Thiosulfativibrio zosterae: one gene and its partner. The protein of the gene in region 2 interacts with the protein of the main gene of each other region in a pairwise test. Links are inferred from orthologs where the notes say so. Each region holds a gene or a part of one and is shown on either strand. Other genes may lie near its edges. The genes, in order: THMIRH_RS05330 and THMIRH_RS04075.

Region 1 (7,567 bases), 240 kb from region 2 along the record:
GGTAAGACATAAAATAGGGGTAAATTTGAAGTTTGGCATAGCTCTTAAAGCGTGTATCAATTCAATCCCATTCATGTTTGGCATGTTAATGTCTGTAACAACTAAATCAAATTGTTCTCTTTTAGCAATATCTAAGGCAATCGCTCCATCTTCTGCCTCTGTGACATCATGTCCCGCTGATTTTAAGGACATACTAACCATTTGACGCATGGATTTAGAATCGTCTACTGCAAGAATTTTTGACATTATTCAATCTCTCACTTTATTAAATCTATAAAAATAATTTTTCGTAATTATACCGCTAATCTGTCAGTCCTAAAGACTTTTTAATCTCATGAACAATACCTGAGTTAATTAGTTGGTCAACGTGAAGCACAATAACCATTCTTTCACCAACGGTAGCAAGCCCATTAACATACTCAGTATGAATAGCGCCTGCCACTTCTGGGGCGGCTTGGATATCGCCTGTCATGGTATGCACATCAGACACACCATCTACAACGATTCCAATAATTTTTTCTGAACCTGTTGAATCATGTGCCCTTAAAATGATCACGACGGTGCTTTCATCATAAGTCACTTTTGATAATTCAAAACGCACTCTTAAATCAACAACGGGAACAACAGCGCCTCTTAGATTGATGACACCCATCACATATTCAGGTGTATTGGGTATGCTGGTTGTTTTTTCCCATCCTTTGATTTCTTGGACACGGAGTATGTCAACCCCATACTCTTCGTTGCCTAATATGAAACTTAGAATTTGGTTTTCATTTCTCGAGAAATTTTCAGTTTGTTCAATTTGCTCTTTGATAGTCCCAGTCTCGGCAACCATAATGCAAACCTCTATATTCAATTTAAACTCTTTAACTGTTTGCTTAAATTAACCGATTAAAATTAAAAGGTCTAGCGAAAAATGATAATTTTTACGAATCTTTAGCTTAAATTTTGTATAGATATATCAAAGAAATTATGCAAGTTTGGTGCCATATTTTGAATTTAATAATTTAAATGCTTTATTTAATTAAGTATTTTTTAAATGTGGATATCAATAAGCGCAATTTTGGTGGCATTTTTCGTGGTTATTGGCTTTGCTTTGGCTAGGGTAATCACAGATGTTTTGATGCCAGCGTCTTGAAAGCTTTGTTTGAGATTGGACAAATTTTCTTCAATCTGGGTTTCTAAGTATTGGTTTTCACCCCAAATAAAAGTGCTGACAGTTTCATCCTTGTCTAGGAGAAGTTTAGTAATCATTTCTCCCTCTTCAAGTTGCAGAGTTAAAAGGACTTCAAAGTTCAAACTGCTTTCAGGTGGCGATTTTCGAACATCAATTTCAATGGCTTTGATTTTACTATCAGGGTGTAAGGGAGGTTCAGCATAAATCGTTTGGGGATTTTCGAGTAACTGGATTTGCTGAATGGTTATTTTGTTAATGGCTTTTCCAAGTAAGGTGGCTAGTTTGGAGGTTGACTCGGATAGAGGCGCGTTATTAGCAGCCTCTTGAAGTTGCAATAATTTGGCCTTTAAATCTTGAGTGGGCGGCACTTTATTTTTTAAATTATTTTCTAAAAATAGCCCCGAGTTTTGGAGGCTGTCTTTAAGAGTTTCCCCTTTGAGATTTGCGTTGGGTCTTAAGAGTTGATTCAAAATGGTTTGAAGTTGATTTTGTAAACTTGGCGGAAGCAGTTGTAAAAGACTTGGTTGCGAGAGTATTTGGAATGCTTGGGGTAACGAAATTTGATTAGGCAGTAAAGCTTTTAAAGCATTTTGAATTAAAACTTGGGCTTGGGGAGATAGACTGGTTGAATTTGGTTTTGACGATAAGATTTCTAATTGTAAGCTAGGCTGAGTTGCTTTAACTTGTACTTGTAGGTTTCCTGTTTCCGTCATTGGAAGCGGTGTATTGGCTTTAAAAGTTTTTCCTTCATAAGAGAAGGTCGTTTGATTTTGGCTATTTTGGGTGACAAATATCGTTAATATCTGGCCTTGTGTCAGACGGATCGTGTTGGCTGCAGCAGGTGCGCTACTGGTTGTTGTTTGGTTTAAGCCTGATGAGGAAGTGGGCGAAGTACCTGGGGTTGTTTTGGGTGCGTTAATATTAGGTGTTGATGTTGGGGTTATTGCCATTTAAATAAGCTCATCAGGGATTCGTAAAACTCATAATAAACTGCAAAAAGCCGTTTTAGCAATTATAATTCAGAGGTATTTAATAAATCATTGGATGGTTGTAAATGAGTGAGAGAGAGTTTGATTTTGATGATAAAGATTTTGCTCGAGTTAAAAAGATGGTTTATGACTTTGCGGGCATTGATTTAAACGAATCTAAAAAAAATCTGGTCTACAATCGACTTGCGAAGCGTATTCGTTTTTTGTCGATGAGTTCATTTGGTGAATATTTAGATTATGTCAAAGCTCAAGGAGAATCTGAGTTTGTACATTTAATTAATGCCATAACGACTAACCTGACATTCTTCTTTAGAGAAATTCATCATTTTGAATACTTGGCTCAAACCATAATCCCCATGCTGCTAAAAACAAATGCAGCAAGTAAAAGAATTAGAATTTGGTCTGCGGGTTGTTCTACGGGTGAGGAACCCTATTCTTTAGCAATCACTCTAAAGGAATCTGTACCAGCAGGCTGGGATGCTCGTGTCATAGCCACTGATTTAGACACTAATGTGGTCGAAACGGGCATGGCCGGTTTGTATAAGGTTGATCGCTTAAAAGGCGTGTCTGAGCCCAGAAAAAAGCGTTGGTTCCTAAAAGGTACTGGCGCAAATGATGGCTGGGTAAAGGTTAAATCTGAGTTACAAGAAATCATCGATTTTGGGCAAATTAACCTGATGAATGATTGGCCGTTAAAGGGGCAAATTGATGTTATTTTTTGTCGAAATGTGGTTATTTATTTTGATAAAGAAACTCAGGCAAGATTATTTAACCGTTATGCAGATTTACTGCCGTCACACGGCCATTTATTTATAGGTCACTCGGAATCACTTTATAAAGTTTGTGACCGTTTTGAGTTGCTTGGGCAAACGATTTACAAAAAGAAATTTTAATAATTTGAAACCTTTGTACCTTGCAAAGGCCTCTACAAATTAAATGAGTTTAGAGATAATTTCAAAATTAGAATGGTTCAGCTAAGAATAGTTAGGAAATAAATTATGTCAAAAATAAAAGTTTTGATTGTTGATGATTCAGCGTTAGTTCGTCAAATGTTGCAAGAGATGCTGAATGGTGACCCTGATATTGAAGTAATTGGAACCGCTTCAGATCCTTATGATGCTCGTGAGAAGGTTAAATTACTGCACCCTGATGTGCTGACCCTAGATATCGAAATGCCGAAAATGGATGGGGTGACCTTCTTAAAAAATTTGATGCGCTTGCATCCTCTGCCGGTCGTTATGGTTTCGACTTTAACCGAGAAGGGGGCAGATGTTACTTTTGAGGCACTTGATTTGGGTGCCGTTGATTTTGTGACCAAACCAAAAATTGATTTAGCCCATACCTTTGAGCAATATGCAGATGAGATTCGTCGCAAAGTAAAATCAGCATCTCGTGTGACAAGAACCTCTCTTGAACAGCACTACGCTAGATATGCTGCAAACCAAGAGCATAAGCCAGCGGTGTTGGCTCGAACTCATGCCCCCACAAGTGTTGTAGAGAAATATTCTGCAGATGCTATTTTGCAAAAAACCTCATTCAACAATAAACATTTTAGAACAACCGATAAAATTATTGCTTTGGGCGCTTCAACGGGTGGAACCGAAGCCATTAAAGAAGTGCTCATGCGTTTACCGGCAGACACGCCCGCCATCGTCATTACGCAGCATATTCCCGCAGCCTTTAGTTTACCGTTCGCAAAGCGAATGGACACGGTCACAGAAATGAGTGTTTGTCAGGCTGAGGATGGCCAACAAATTTTGCCGGGCCATGTTTATATAGCACCTGGCGACAAGCATTTGTTGGTAGAAAGAGATGGCGCACGCTATGTTTGTCGCTTAAATGATGGCCCGCCAGTTAACCGCCATAAACCTTCAGTTGATGTGATGTTTCGTTCAGTTGCACAAAATGTTGGGCCCAATTCAATAGGTGTCATTCTAACGGGCATGGGAAATGATGGCGCTGCGGGCATGAAAGAATTACAGGCTGTTGGTGCGCCAACCATTGCGCAAGACCAAAAAACCAGTGTGGTTTGGGGGATGCCCGGAGAGGCGGTAAAGTTAGGTGCTGCGGATTCTATTTTGCCCTTGGATCAAATTCCTCAAAAGATGTTGTCGCATGTTAAATAAACCAAATTGTCGAATTTTTGGCATGTCTTATGCTTTGACAAAAGCAACTTACTTTAAATCGAAGGTATAAACATGCTAAATATCATTAAACGCTTTTGGGCAGCATGGTTGGTAACAATCTTGGGGGTCGTCGTAACCCTCATAGAGATTCCATTTGCAGGAATTATTTCTTTACTGTTGGTTTCGATTGTATGGACAATCTTAGCGGCAAAACTTGCCACTGAGTCCGTCTCGGAAGCTGTAGTCCACAAGACGCCTGCCCAAAGCTCATCGGCAGCATTTGATGCCAGTGTGGTTGATGAAGCCTTGCATGTCTTAATGGGGGATGTTGATGCAGTCATTGATCAAGAAGTTGAAATTGTTCGTGGTGAATTGCTTCAGGTTAAAGAATTGGTGGCAGAAGCGATTGAAACGCTTAATGACAGTTTTTCTGGATTGCATGAACAGACACAGATGGAATACCGTTTAGTTGTTTCACTGCTTGATAACCTAGGCGGCGGTGCTGGCGAAGGGATGAGTATTCAAAAATTCTCAACTGAAATTAAGTCAGTCTTGGGTTATTTGATTGAGTTATTAACAAAGTCTAGTCAACGCAGTTCTGAAACAGTAAACAAAATAGATAACATGGTGGGGCAGATTGAGTCTATTTTCGTTCTTTTAGAAGATGTTAAAGGTATTGCAGACCAAACAAATTTATTAGCCTTAAATGCGGCAATTGAAGCTGCGCGTGCTGGAGAAGCAGGCCGAGGTTTTGCGGTGGTTGCTGATGAGGTAAGAAAGTTATCTCTGAATTCTAACTTGCTTAACGAGCAAATTCGTAAACAGGCAGAAAAAGCAAAACAGACAGTGGATCAGGTTCGTAAAATTGTCAGTGAAACCGCTACCAAAGACTTGGAACAGGCCAATTCTTCACAAACCAAAGTGACTGGTTTGGTTCAAGACTTAGAGGATATGAATGATGGTATTTCAGATAAACTGGGTGATGTTTCAGGGATTATTTCACAAATTGAAACCAGTGTATCAAATGCTATGCGTTCACTTCAGTTTGAAGATATTGTAAGACAGTTAGTCGAGCAGGTTCTGAATCACCTTGAGAATTTGAGTGGATTTTCTCGCGAAATCAATATGTTTATTGCTGCCGGTAAAGATATGCCTGTTGCCTCTCTAAAAGAGCATCAAGAGCGCTTAGAAAACTTTAGACAAACGATTCATGACCAAAGAGAAGATATTGAATCGAAAAGAATGCGCCGTGTAACAGCGGCCTCAATGGATGAAGGTGAAATTGATTTATTCTAAAGAATAATGAATATGCACAAAAAAGCCCGATGGATACATCGGGCTTTTTTTTAATTTAAAGAATTAAGCCATTCCACCCATTTGATTGTTCCATAAACTGCCGAAAATTAAACTGAAAAATAAGCCAGTTGCAAACACAATGTACCAGCGTTGACGCTGTTTGGCGGCTGCTTTAACTTCTTCTTCGGTCATTTCTTTTTCTTCATCTCTATCTTTAAAGAAAACAGCCATAAATCCAATGGCTGAAATAAACCCCGCAATATTGGCAAAATAATGAATGCCGGTAATCATAGAAGTAATGCCTAGCGCCAAGATAGTGCTGTAAGTGATGAGTAAATATTTCATAATAAAGTTCCTAGAGTGTCATAATAATTTGCGATATTGTAAAAAATTTGGAGTATCTCATGTATAAATTTGTTTTCTTTGTGCCAGAAGCCTATTTAGAAAGTGTTAAAAAGGCGGTATTTGCCGCTGGCGCAGGTAAAGTGGGTACTTATGATTTTTGCAGTTGGCAAGTAAAAGGGTCTGGACAGTTTATGCCTAGGGCAGGGGCTAACCCTTTTTTAGGTAAGGTGAATGAGGTAGAAACGGTTGAAGAGTATCGTGTTGAAATGCTTTGTGAAGAAAACTTGATGCATCATGTCATAAGGGCATTTAAACATACCCACCCTTATGAAACACCCGCCTATGAAGTCCTTAAACTAGAAGATTTTTGAAAACATTAAAGGAAAGGACTTGCCTTTCCTTATTCAAAAAAGACTTAGCTTGATTGCTTCTCTTTGCTGGCCATAATAAATTCTATTGTAAATATTAAAGTGGCATTGGGTCCAATGATGTTGCCGGCACCTTTGGCACCATAACCCAGTGAAGGGGGAACATAAATTTCCCACTTAGCGCCTGGTTTCATGCGTTTTAATGCTTCACCCCAGCCTTGGATAACATCGCCCATTTGAAATTCAATGGGGGTTCCGCGATTATACGAGCTATCAAACTCTGTGCCGTCAATTAAAGTGCCTTTATAGTTAGCCGTAATATAGTCACCTTCTGCTGGGCTTTCACCTTGCCCTTCTTCTAGGACTAAATATTGTAATCCGTTAGGCAGAGTCACCACGCCTGGTTTTTTCTTGTTGGTAGCCATAAATTCGGCACCGGCTTTGGCATTAGCCTCGGCTATTTTTTGTTTTTCGGCAGCTTGTTTAGCCAGCATTTCTTTCTTGAGTGCCATGATAGAAGATTGCATTTGTTCTTCGGTGAGTTTCATGGGTTGTTTGTTAAGGTAATCTTGCATACCCTGCACTAAAGCACCTGTATCAATGTCAATGCCTTGACTTTCAAAGTTTTTGGCAAGGTCGGTTCCTAAGGTGTAGCTGGCTTGTTGTTGGGTTGTTTCAAGTTTAATGCTTTCATCTGCATATGAAAGCCCTGTGACAGCGGATAAAGCGATAATTAGTAATGTTTTTTTCATAATAGTTCGTCTTATTTAAGGTGTTAAAAAGCCCCAAAATAAAGGGGCTTTAGTGATTATTTATTATTATGCTTGCGCATCAAGTTGGTCTAGATATTTTTCAGCATCTAAAGCCGCCATACAACCCGCGCCAGATGAAGTAATGGCTTGTTTGTAGACTTGGTCCATAACATCGCCAGCCGCAAAAACCCCAGGGATGGAGGTTTGAGTTGCATTTCCTTGTAAGCCACTCTGCACTTTAATGTAGCCGTTAATCATTTCTAATTGGCCATCGAACAATTGGGTGTTCGGGGTATGTCCAATGGCAATAAATACGCCTGACAAATCAATATCTTTAGTTTCACCCGTATGCACATGCTTTAAACGCATCCCAGTGACGCCCATTTTGTCACCTAAAACTTCATCTAAAGTAGAGTTAAACTCGATTTTAATGTTGCCATTTTCCGCTTTTTCATGAAGGTGTTTGGCAAGAATTTTTTCAGAACTAAAGCTGTCTCTACGGTGAACAATGGTC
Region 2 (7,614 bases):
TGATCCAATACACGCTTCACCGAAGCAGAACGAATCTTATCAACCACCTTATTGCTTTGCAGAATTTCACGCGATACATTCAAAGGTAAATCATTAGAGTCAATCACACCACGAACAAAGCGCATATAAGTCGGCATGAGTTGTTCAGCATCATCCATAATATAAACGCGTTTTACATACAACTTTAAACCATAACGACGATCACGGTCGTAAAGGTCAAAAGGTGCTTTCTTAGGGATATACAATAACGAGGTGTATTCCAAGGTGCCTTCCACTTTATTATGAATATGTGCTAAAGGCGCTTCATAATCGTGTGATAGGGTTTGATAGAAATTATTGTATTCTTCATCCGTGAGTTCAGACTTTGGCTGAGTCCAAATAGCCGTTGCTTTGTTAACCTGCTCAAACTCACCAGTGCTTTTCATTTCTTTAGCTTCGGCATCCCACTCAGATTTAATCATTTTAATTGGGAAGCTGATATGGTCTGAATAAGTCGTCACGATATTTTTTAGACGATAATCATCTAAAAACTCATCCATATCTTCCTTAAGATGCAAAACAATTTCAGTCCCCTTGGTTGGTTTTTCAACCGTTTCTAAAGTGTAGTCACCTTCACCCTCAGAAACCCAACGCGTTGCATTTTGAGCAACATCCCCTGCACGGCGAGTCGTTAAAGTGACTTTATCAGCAACAATAAACGAGGCGTAAAAACCAACCCCAAACTGTCCAATCAAGCGTGAATCTTTAGCTTGATCTCCTGATAAACTTTCTAAGAATTTTTTAGTCCCTGAGTTGGCAATCGTTCCAATATTTGCAATCACCTCATCACGCGTCATCCCTATACCATTATCAGTTAGCGTAATGGTTTTTGCTTCTTTGTCATAACTTAGAGTAATGGCAAGCTCTGCTTCGCCTTCGGTTAAAGCATCGTTTGACACCGATTCGAAACGCAATTTATCCAACGCATCAGAAGCATTTGAAATCAACTCTCTTAAGAAAATCTCTTTATTAGAATACAAGGCATGAATCATCAACTTTAACAGTTGTTTGACTTCCGTCTGAAAGGCATGAGTTTCGGTTTGGCTCATTAATATTCTCCATTTAATTGACTAACGAATACACTCTTTGCTGAGTTGCAAAGGCTTGATAAGTACCTAATCAATAAGGACAGCCCTCACTTTTTCAAGTCTTAGGCAAAAAAAAACCCATTTAATACCAAATGGGTTTCAAGGAGGAATCATTAATAGCGCTAGCAAATCGAAAAAATGGACAAGTCAAACACCATTAAAAATCTCTAAAAATTTCTATTTTTCAGCAACTGTTTCTAAGGCTTCTTTGATGTGATCAGGTGCATTCGCAATGGACATGAAGCTGCCAGAACCCATCATAGACAAACTCGGCCAGTTAATGGCAATACGGAACTTACCATTTAAAGCAATGGCTCTGTCTTCAACCACTAAAATCTCGTAAGGTAAGTGTGCGGCATGAGAATGACCATTTTGATCAATTTGAGCCAGAATATTGGCATCTGAACCTTCTTTTTGTGACAAAGAAACCCCAATAACCGACATATTTTTGCCTGGAATATCGACACGATAGACTTTTGCAACGCCAGACTTTTTAGCCTGCAAACCTGCTTCGACTGTTTTCAAGGCTTCTTCATAAGACCCATAAGAAGCCAATCTATCTTCATCATCAAAATAAGGCATCATCATTTTATAATGATATTCACGCAAATCTTCTGCAGACAAACCTTCATCCGCGCCATAAGTGGAAACGTTACCCAACGCTTTTTCCATAGCCGTTTGCACGCCAGAAATATCGCCTTTCATACGGTAAGCGTTAAACTGGTAGGTTGGATTGGTATAAGAAACTTCCACCTTACCCGCTCGATTGACCACAGCCACTCTTTCAATTGCACCAAAACCACCGTTCTCAGAATTGGCTGCTAGGGATTTTAAAGTCGCATTTGTAACCACTAGAATATGGGTAGCGTCGTTTGGCGCATACTCTCCAACGACTTCAAAGCCTTGCCCAACTAAACTGCTTTTAGCCTTATCTGAAGCTGCGGCAACTGAATCAGCAGTTGTCTCTGCCAATACAAAAGGTTGATAGGTATCTGCCCAAACACTTGGAGCAACGAAAATTGCAGCTAAAGCCAACGTTGGCAACTGAATTGTTCTAAAATTTTTCATGAAATATCCTTTTATATTTGCAATGACTTAAATAAATTCATTTGTTTTAAGCAATCACTGCATTCTTATTTATATACAACTTTGCCATTGTTATAAACTTTACTGAATAAAGAAAATTCATTTTTTTTATCAGAGAATAAGCCAAAGTCAAACTTAGCCATTAAAAAGGTCTAAAATGCAAAAAGCCCCAATCGGGGCTTTTTGATAATTTGGTGTAGACGCTTGGTTTACAGGATTAGAAAAATTCTATTTCCTCTTCATCTTGTTCTGCAGCCGTTTGATTTTGCATGCGCTCAAGCATACGTACCTTCATAATTTCAATCGCTTTATCACCAGGTAATTGTTGATCAAAAATCAACTCAAACAATTCCTCTTCTTCTCTCATAGTCGTACCACGACGCACTTGAACTTTGAAGCTTTCCCATTGTTCGGCATTTTTAACATGCATTTCGTTAGAAACAATTTCTGCTAAACCCGTTAAACCTTTTGAAACATGGTCTAAACGCTGGCTGAGTTTATCGTAAAACTGAAATGCCATAATGGCTTGTTGCATTTTTTCAGCTAACTCACCAGTCTGCAATAACAAAGAATCGTTATGCTCTTGAATGCCATCAACATTGCCTGACATTTCTGATATTAATCGCGAAGATTCTTGGATACTGTGAATATGATTAGACATAAAAGTAAACGAGTCTATCAAAGTATTCACCGAGTGGTCACCTTCGGTAATCGACAACTCTATTTGGGCGATGGATAAGTTTAATATCAAAATCGTTTCTTGAACTTCTTTTGCCCCTAATGCATATTCATTTTCGTGTGAAGCCATCGTACCCTCGTTTCTTATCGATTAACCATCTGTGTATTTTAACGACTAATGTCATTAAAGTAAGCATTTTTTTGATTTTGCAAAACAAACCTTTATTGAGGTAATCAACATAAAAAGGCCATAAACAAAAAAACCTTCAAAATTGAAGGTTTTTTTATGCCACTTAAAAGGGTTTAAGCAACTTGAGGTTGATGGTAAGTCCCACCTTTATGACTAGAAAGTGTCTCAGAAATATCCAATATTAAAGAAACTGTACCATCCCCAAGAATGGTTGCACCAGCAATACCGTTTATTTTCATAAAATTACTTTCTAAACTTTTAATAACCACTTGTTGCTGACCTAATAAGTCATCTACAAACACACCTGCACGCTTACCGTTTTCTTCAACGACCACTAACAAGCCTTTGGTTAAGTCTGTTCTGGCATCCTTAACGCCTAATTTGTGATGTAAACGAATCACAGGAATATAGGTATCTCTTAACTTGTAAAGTTCTGTATTACCCGCAACGGATTTCACCAAAGATTTATCCACCTGGATAGATTCAACAATCGACACTAGCGGGAATACATAAACTTCCGACCCAACACTTGCCAACTGTCCATCCAAAATAGCCAATGTTAAAGGTAAACGAATCGTAAACACACTGCCTTTACCTCTTTCGGTGTGCACTTCTACAGAGCCACCCAAGCCGCGAATGTTACGACGAACCACATCCATACCAACACCACGACCAGAAATATCACTCACCACATCCGCTGTTGAGAAGCCTGCATGAAAAATTAAATCAACAATGTCATCTTCAGACATCTTGTGTTCTGCATCAATAATGCCTTTTTCAATGGCTTTTTGACGAACACGATCAACATTAATCCCTGCACCATCATCCGTAATCTGGATTAAGATATTGCCACCTTGGTGGAAAGCAGCCATTTTAACAGTCCCCATCGCAGGTTTACCGGCTGCTCTTCTAACTTCTGGGCTTTCAATACCATGGTCAATCGAGTTACGAACAATATGTACCAATGGATCTGTTAAGGCCTCTAACATCGTTTTATCTAATTCAGTGCCTTCACCTTCCATCACCAGTTCAATCTGCTTACCTAATTTTTGGCTCACATCATGCACAATTCTAGGCATACGGTTAAATGCAAAGCTCACTGGTAACATACGAATATTCATAACACTTTCTTGCAAATCACGCGTGTGACGCTCAAGGTGAGTTAAACCTTCTTTCAGTTTATCTACCCAGTCGGTAGCGTTTTCACCACCCTGTTCAGCTTGTTCAGCCTGTTCGCCAAACTGACTAAGCATTGATTGAGTAATAACCAATTCACCAACCAAGTTCACCATTTGATCGATTTTGCTTAAATCAACACGAATAGAACCATCTTGCTTAGGTGGTGCTTTGGCAGACTGAGCGGCTCCACCGGGTTTTTCGGCAACTTTAGCTGCTTCTGCAGCAGGTGCCACGGCAACTGGAGCAGCCGCTGGTTTAACCACTTCAAGTTGAGCCGCTACTGGTGCTGCTTTAACTTCTGGCGCAACGATAGTTACTTGCGCACCGTCGCCGTCAATCCATTCAAAGACTTCTTTCACATCAGCAAGGGCAATTGACTCACCCGTTAATTCTAAATCCCATGATAAATGCAGCTCTTCAGGGTCTAAATCATCGGCAGATGGTAAGTTTTCGTCATTCGCAAATACTGAGAGTTTGCCCAGTGTTTCTAACTCTCTAAAAATTCTAATTGGCTCATTGCCCGTTTGAATAAGCTCTTTCTCAGGAATAATTTTAATTTTCCAAATACCATCAGAATCAACAGTAGCAGGTGCACTTTCAGCAGCAGGCGAAGCGCTTGCAGTGGCCGCTTCAGAATGATCAGAGCCCATACCCAGAATGGCTTCTAATTGCCCCTGAACTTCAGCAGCTCTTTCTTCGTCAATGGGATCATGATTTTGTAAACGCGATAGCATATCTCTTAAGACATCAACAGCTGCCAACATAACATCAATAGATGGCTGAGTAACTTCTCGACGACCATCGCGCATTTCATCCAATAAGGTTTCTAGGACATGGGTAAATCCAGCAATTTCAGTAAAACCAAAAGTGCCGCTTCCACCCTTAATTGAGTGAGCTGCTCTAAAGATTTCATTAATCTTTTCGTTGTCTGGGACTCCTGGCGGGAGATTCAACAACCCAGTCTCCATGACATCCAAGCCCTCAAAGCTCTCTTCAAGATAGGTTTGTCGAAATGTTTCCATCATGTCCATAATCACTTCCTCAGAAAAGTTCCACATCGCCTTCAACAGGTTTTGTGCCGATATTATTAATATAACGCGTTTCTTCAGCCGCTAATGACTGATTGTGCATGGCATTGAGTCGTCTAACACGAACTCGGCCACTGTTGGGATAAAACAAAATTTTGCGTGGATATATGTCGCCAATATCTTGCGAAACTATTTTAAAGCCTTCTGTGTACACATAGTCAAATGCAAAGCCAATATTGTACCAACCTATGTTAGTCATGGAATTCATTATTCTTCCACCACCAAATAACTTAAATTCTAGTCGCTCGCGTTTTGCACCATTGTTTAACAAAGCATTTACTAAGTTTTCCATGGCATAGTTACCATAACGATTCGCATCTGAAAGTTCTGAAGCACCTGTGGAGTTTTTATCAACCGGTAACATGAAATGATTCATGCCGCCCACCCCACTGATGGGATCTCTAACACAAGCAGAAATACAGGAACCCAGCACAGTTTCAATGCGTTCGTTTTCACGAGTGACATAAAATTCACCCGGCAGAATCTTAATTGTTTTTATGCCTTCCGCTGGATCAATACTGATTTGCATATTGAGTATAAATACCTAAATGAATTTTAATTTAAGCCTTAAAAAATTAATAGTAATAATACTCGCATTTATTCATTAAGCACGCAAGTATTAGTTCAAAATCCCTCACAAGATTTATTTATACTGCCATTTTAAAGGCGTTTAATTCTTTTATTTTGGCAACAACTGCTGTTTCTCACGCTTCTTCTCATCACGGCGTTTTTTAAAAAACAGACTGAGCTGTGCAGAACACTTATCCTCTAAAACCCCTTGCACCGATTCTATCTTATGATTTAACAATGAGGAGTTAGTTAACTGAAACACAGAGTCCACTGCGCCAGTTTTAAGGTCTTTAGCCCCATATACCAAACGCTTTACTCTGGCATGAACCAAAGCACTTGCACACATAGAACAGGGTTCTAAAGTAACGTAAAGAGTTAAATCAATTAATCGATAGTTTTTAATCACTTGTCCCGCTGCTCTTAAAGCCAAGACTTCAGCATGTGCTGTCGGATCATTTTGATGAATGACAGCATTAAACCCTTCAGAAACCCATTGATTATCTTTAACACAAACCGCGCCAACCGGCACTTCTCCAGCCTCTTCAGCTTTCTGCGCCAAATCCATCGCATAGCTCATCCAAAAAGCATCTTGCTCGGCTTGACTTAGGTTCTCTGGACAAATAGGAATCATTAAAAACTCTTTTGAACGCTATAAAAAAGGCTTTCGTCAGAAAGCCTTTTTAATGTCTATTCCCACTCAGTAGTAACATTGATAATTTCCTGTTTAATATCAATCATTTACCACATAATAATAGTTAGCGTGTAAGTAATGTGTAAGTCTACCACTACTTTGCACGTTTTATTTGCGCTTGTGCAACTATTGCAATTCAATAGTTTACGCAATCCCTTGTTGCACATTGTAAGACGAAGAACGTGCTTTAACCAAACACGTTCACCATATAACTTGTCATTTTTTCTTTTGTGTCACTCGTCTGCCAAACTGCGCTTGTTGTTCAATAAGTGTGTCTAACTCACCATATTCAGCAGCTTCGCGCACCTTAGCTAGCACATCAGCAACTTCTGCTTCAGTAGCTAGTTCGATTGCATTCTTGCCTTTGGCAAACTCTAAAGGCTTGCTTCCATAGCGCACTACAAGATTAATCTTTCCATCAACACTAGCAGTCCACCAACGCTTAACACGTTTGGCAACCTCCACTTTGCGTTGATTACCATGTTCGTCAGTAACCCACTTGTGTTGCGTAGGTGTGTAATCTTTATTTGCTGCAAGTTGGATTTGTTCATCAATCTTTGCAATCAGCTTGCGACGACGAACAGCGATAGGGTTACTACTTTGAAGTGGGTTAAAAGCAACGAAATTTAGTGTATCAAGTACAGACATAACAGCCTCCTTATTAGCTAAAGGCATTGTGCTTTCAGAGTTCCGAGGCTGTCATCCGAAGATTAGTCATATGTATTCAGAAACTTATCTAGCTTAGATGCTTTAGGCTTAAATGCTGGCGCTGCGTCTCTACCAATGTTGTGCATTGCACGTTCAACTACAGCTAACTTAATACTCTGTTTCTTTGTATGTTATACAAAATAAAAAAACAGAATTGTTTCCGATCAATATTCAATAAAATCGTATGCTTCGATTGCTTTACTGAAGTCAAAATTAAGCAAACTATCCCCATTAAAAATTTGATCTCTGCGACGAAAAACTGCAAAAAGTTTATCAATGTCTGGCTTAAAGAAAGCT

Evidence for each region.
Region 1: the proteins of THMIRH_RS04075 (region 2) and THMIRH_RS05330 interact in binary tests that used the Escherichia coli proteins (3 or more experiments, as listed by UniProt). The link is inferred for Thiosulfativibrio zosterae from one-to-one orthologs.

Annotation. Positions count from the first base shown.
Region 1 is NZ_AP021888.1:1,178,789-1,186,355, forward strand. What follows is about bases 2,379-5,228. They hold THMIRH_RS05330 (protein-glutamate methylesterase/protein-glutamine glutaminase), read left to right. Parts: upstream 2,379-3,164; coding sequence 3,165-4,292; downstream 4,293-5,228. Other genes in these bases: THMIRH_RS05325 (CheR family methyltransferase), read left to right, coding at 2,379-3,059; THMIRH_RS05335 (methyl-accepting chemotaxis protein), read left to right, coding at 4,365-5,228. Outside these bases: THMIRH_RS05310 (response regulator), read right to left, coding at 1-246; THMIRH_RS05315 (chemotaxis protein CheW), read right to left, coding at 302-835; THMIRH_RS05320 (hypothetical protein), read right to left, coding at 1,036-2,127; more of THMIRH_RS05325, read left to right, coding at 2,232-2,378; more of THMIRH_RS05335, read left to right, coding at 5,229-5,588; THMIRH_RS05340 (hypothetical protein), read right to left, coding at 5,652-5,933; THMIRH_RS05345 (YqfO family protein), read left to right, coding at 5,993-6,304; THMIRH_RS05350 (FKBP-type peptidyl-prolyl cis-trans isomerase), read right to left, coding at 6,349-7,053; trxB (thioredoxin-disulfide reductase), read right to left, coding at 7,120-7,567. UniProt on the Escherichia coli protein: Involved in chemotaxis. Part of a chemotaxis signal transduction system that modulates chemotaxis in response to various stimuli.
Region 2 is NZ_AP021888.1:939,070-946,683, reverse strand. Bases 2,744-5,640 are described here. They hold THMIRH_RS04075 (chemotaxis protein CheA), read right to left. Parts: upstream 5,292-5,640; coding sequence 3,195-5,291; downstream 2,744-3,194. Other genes in these bases: cheD (chemoreceptor glutamine deamidase CheD), read right to left, coding at 5,302-5,640; THMIRH_RS04080 (hypothetical protein), read right to left, coding at 2,744-3,021. Also shown: molecular chaperone HtpG, read right to left, coding at 1-1,088; THMIRH_RS04085 (hypothetical protein), read right to left, coding at 1,305-2,195; more of THMIRH_RS04080, read right to left, coding at 2,431-2,743; more of cheD, read right to left, coding at 5,641-5,877; tRNA adenosine(34) deaminase TadA, read right to left, coding at 6,028-6,549; THMIRH_RS04060 (DUF6641 family protein), read right to left, coding at 6,826-7,257; THMIRH_RS04055 (class I SAM-dependent methyltransferase), read right to left, coding at 7,482-7,614. UniProt on the Escherichia coli protein: Involved in the transmission of sensory signals from the chemoreceptors to the flagellar motors. CheA is autophosphorylated; it can transfer its phosphate group to either CheB or CheY.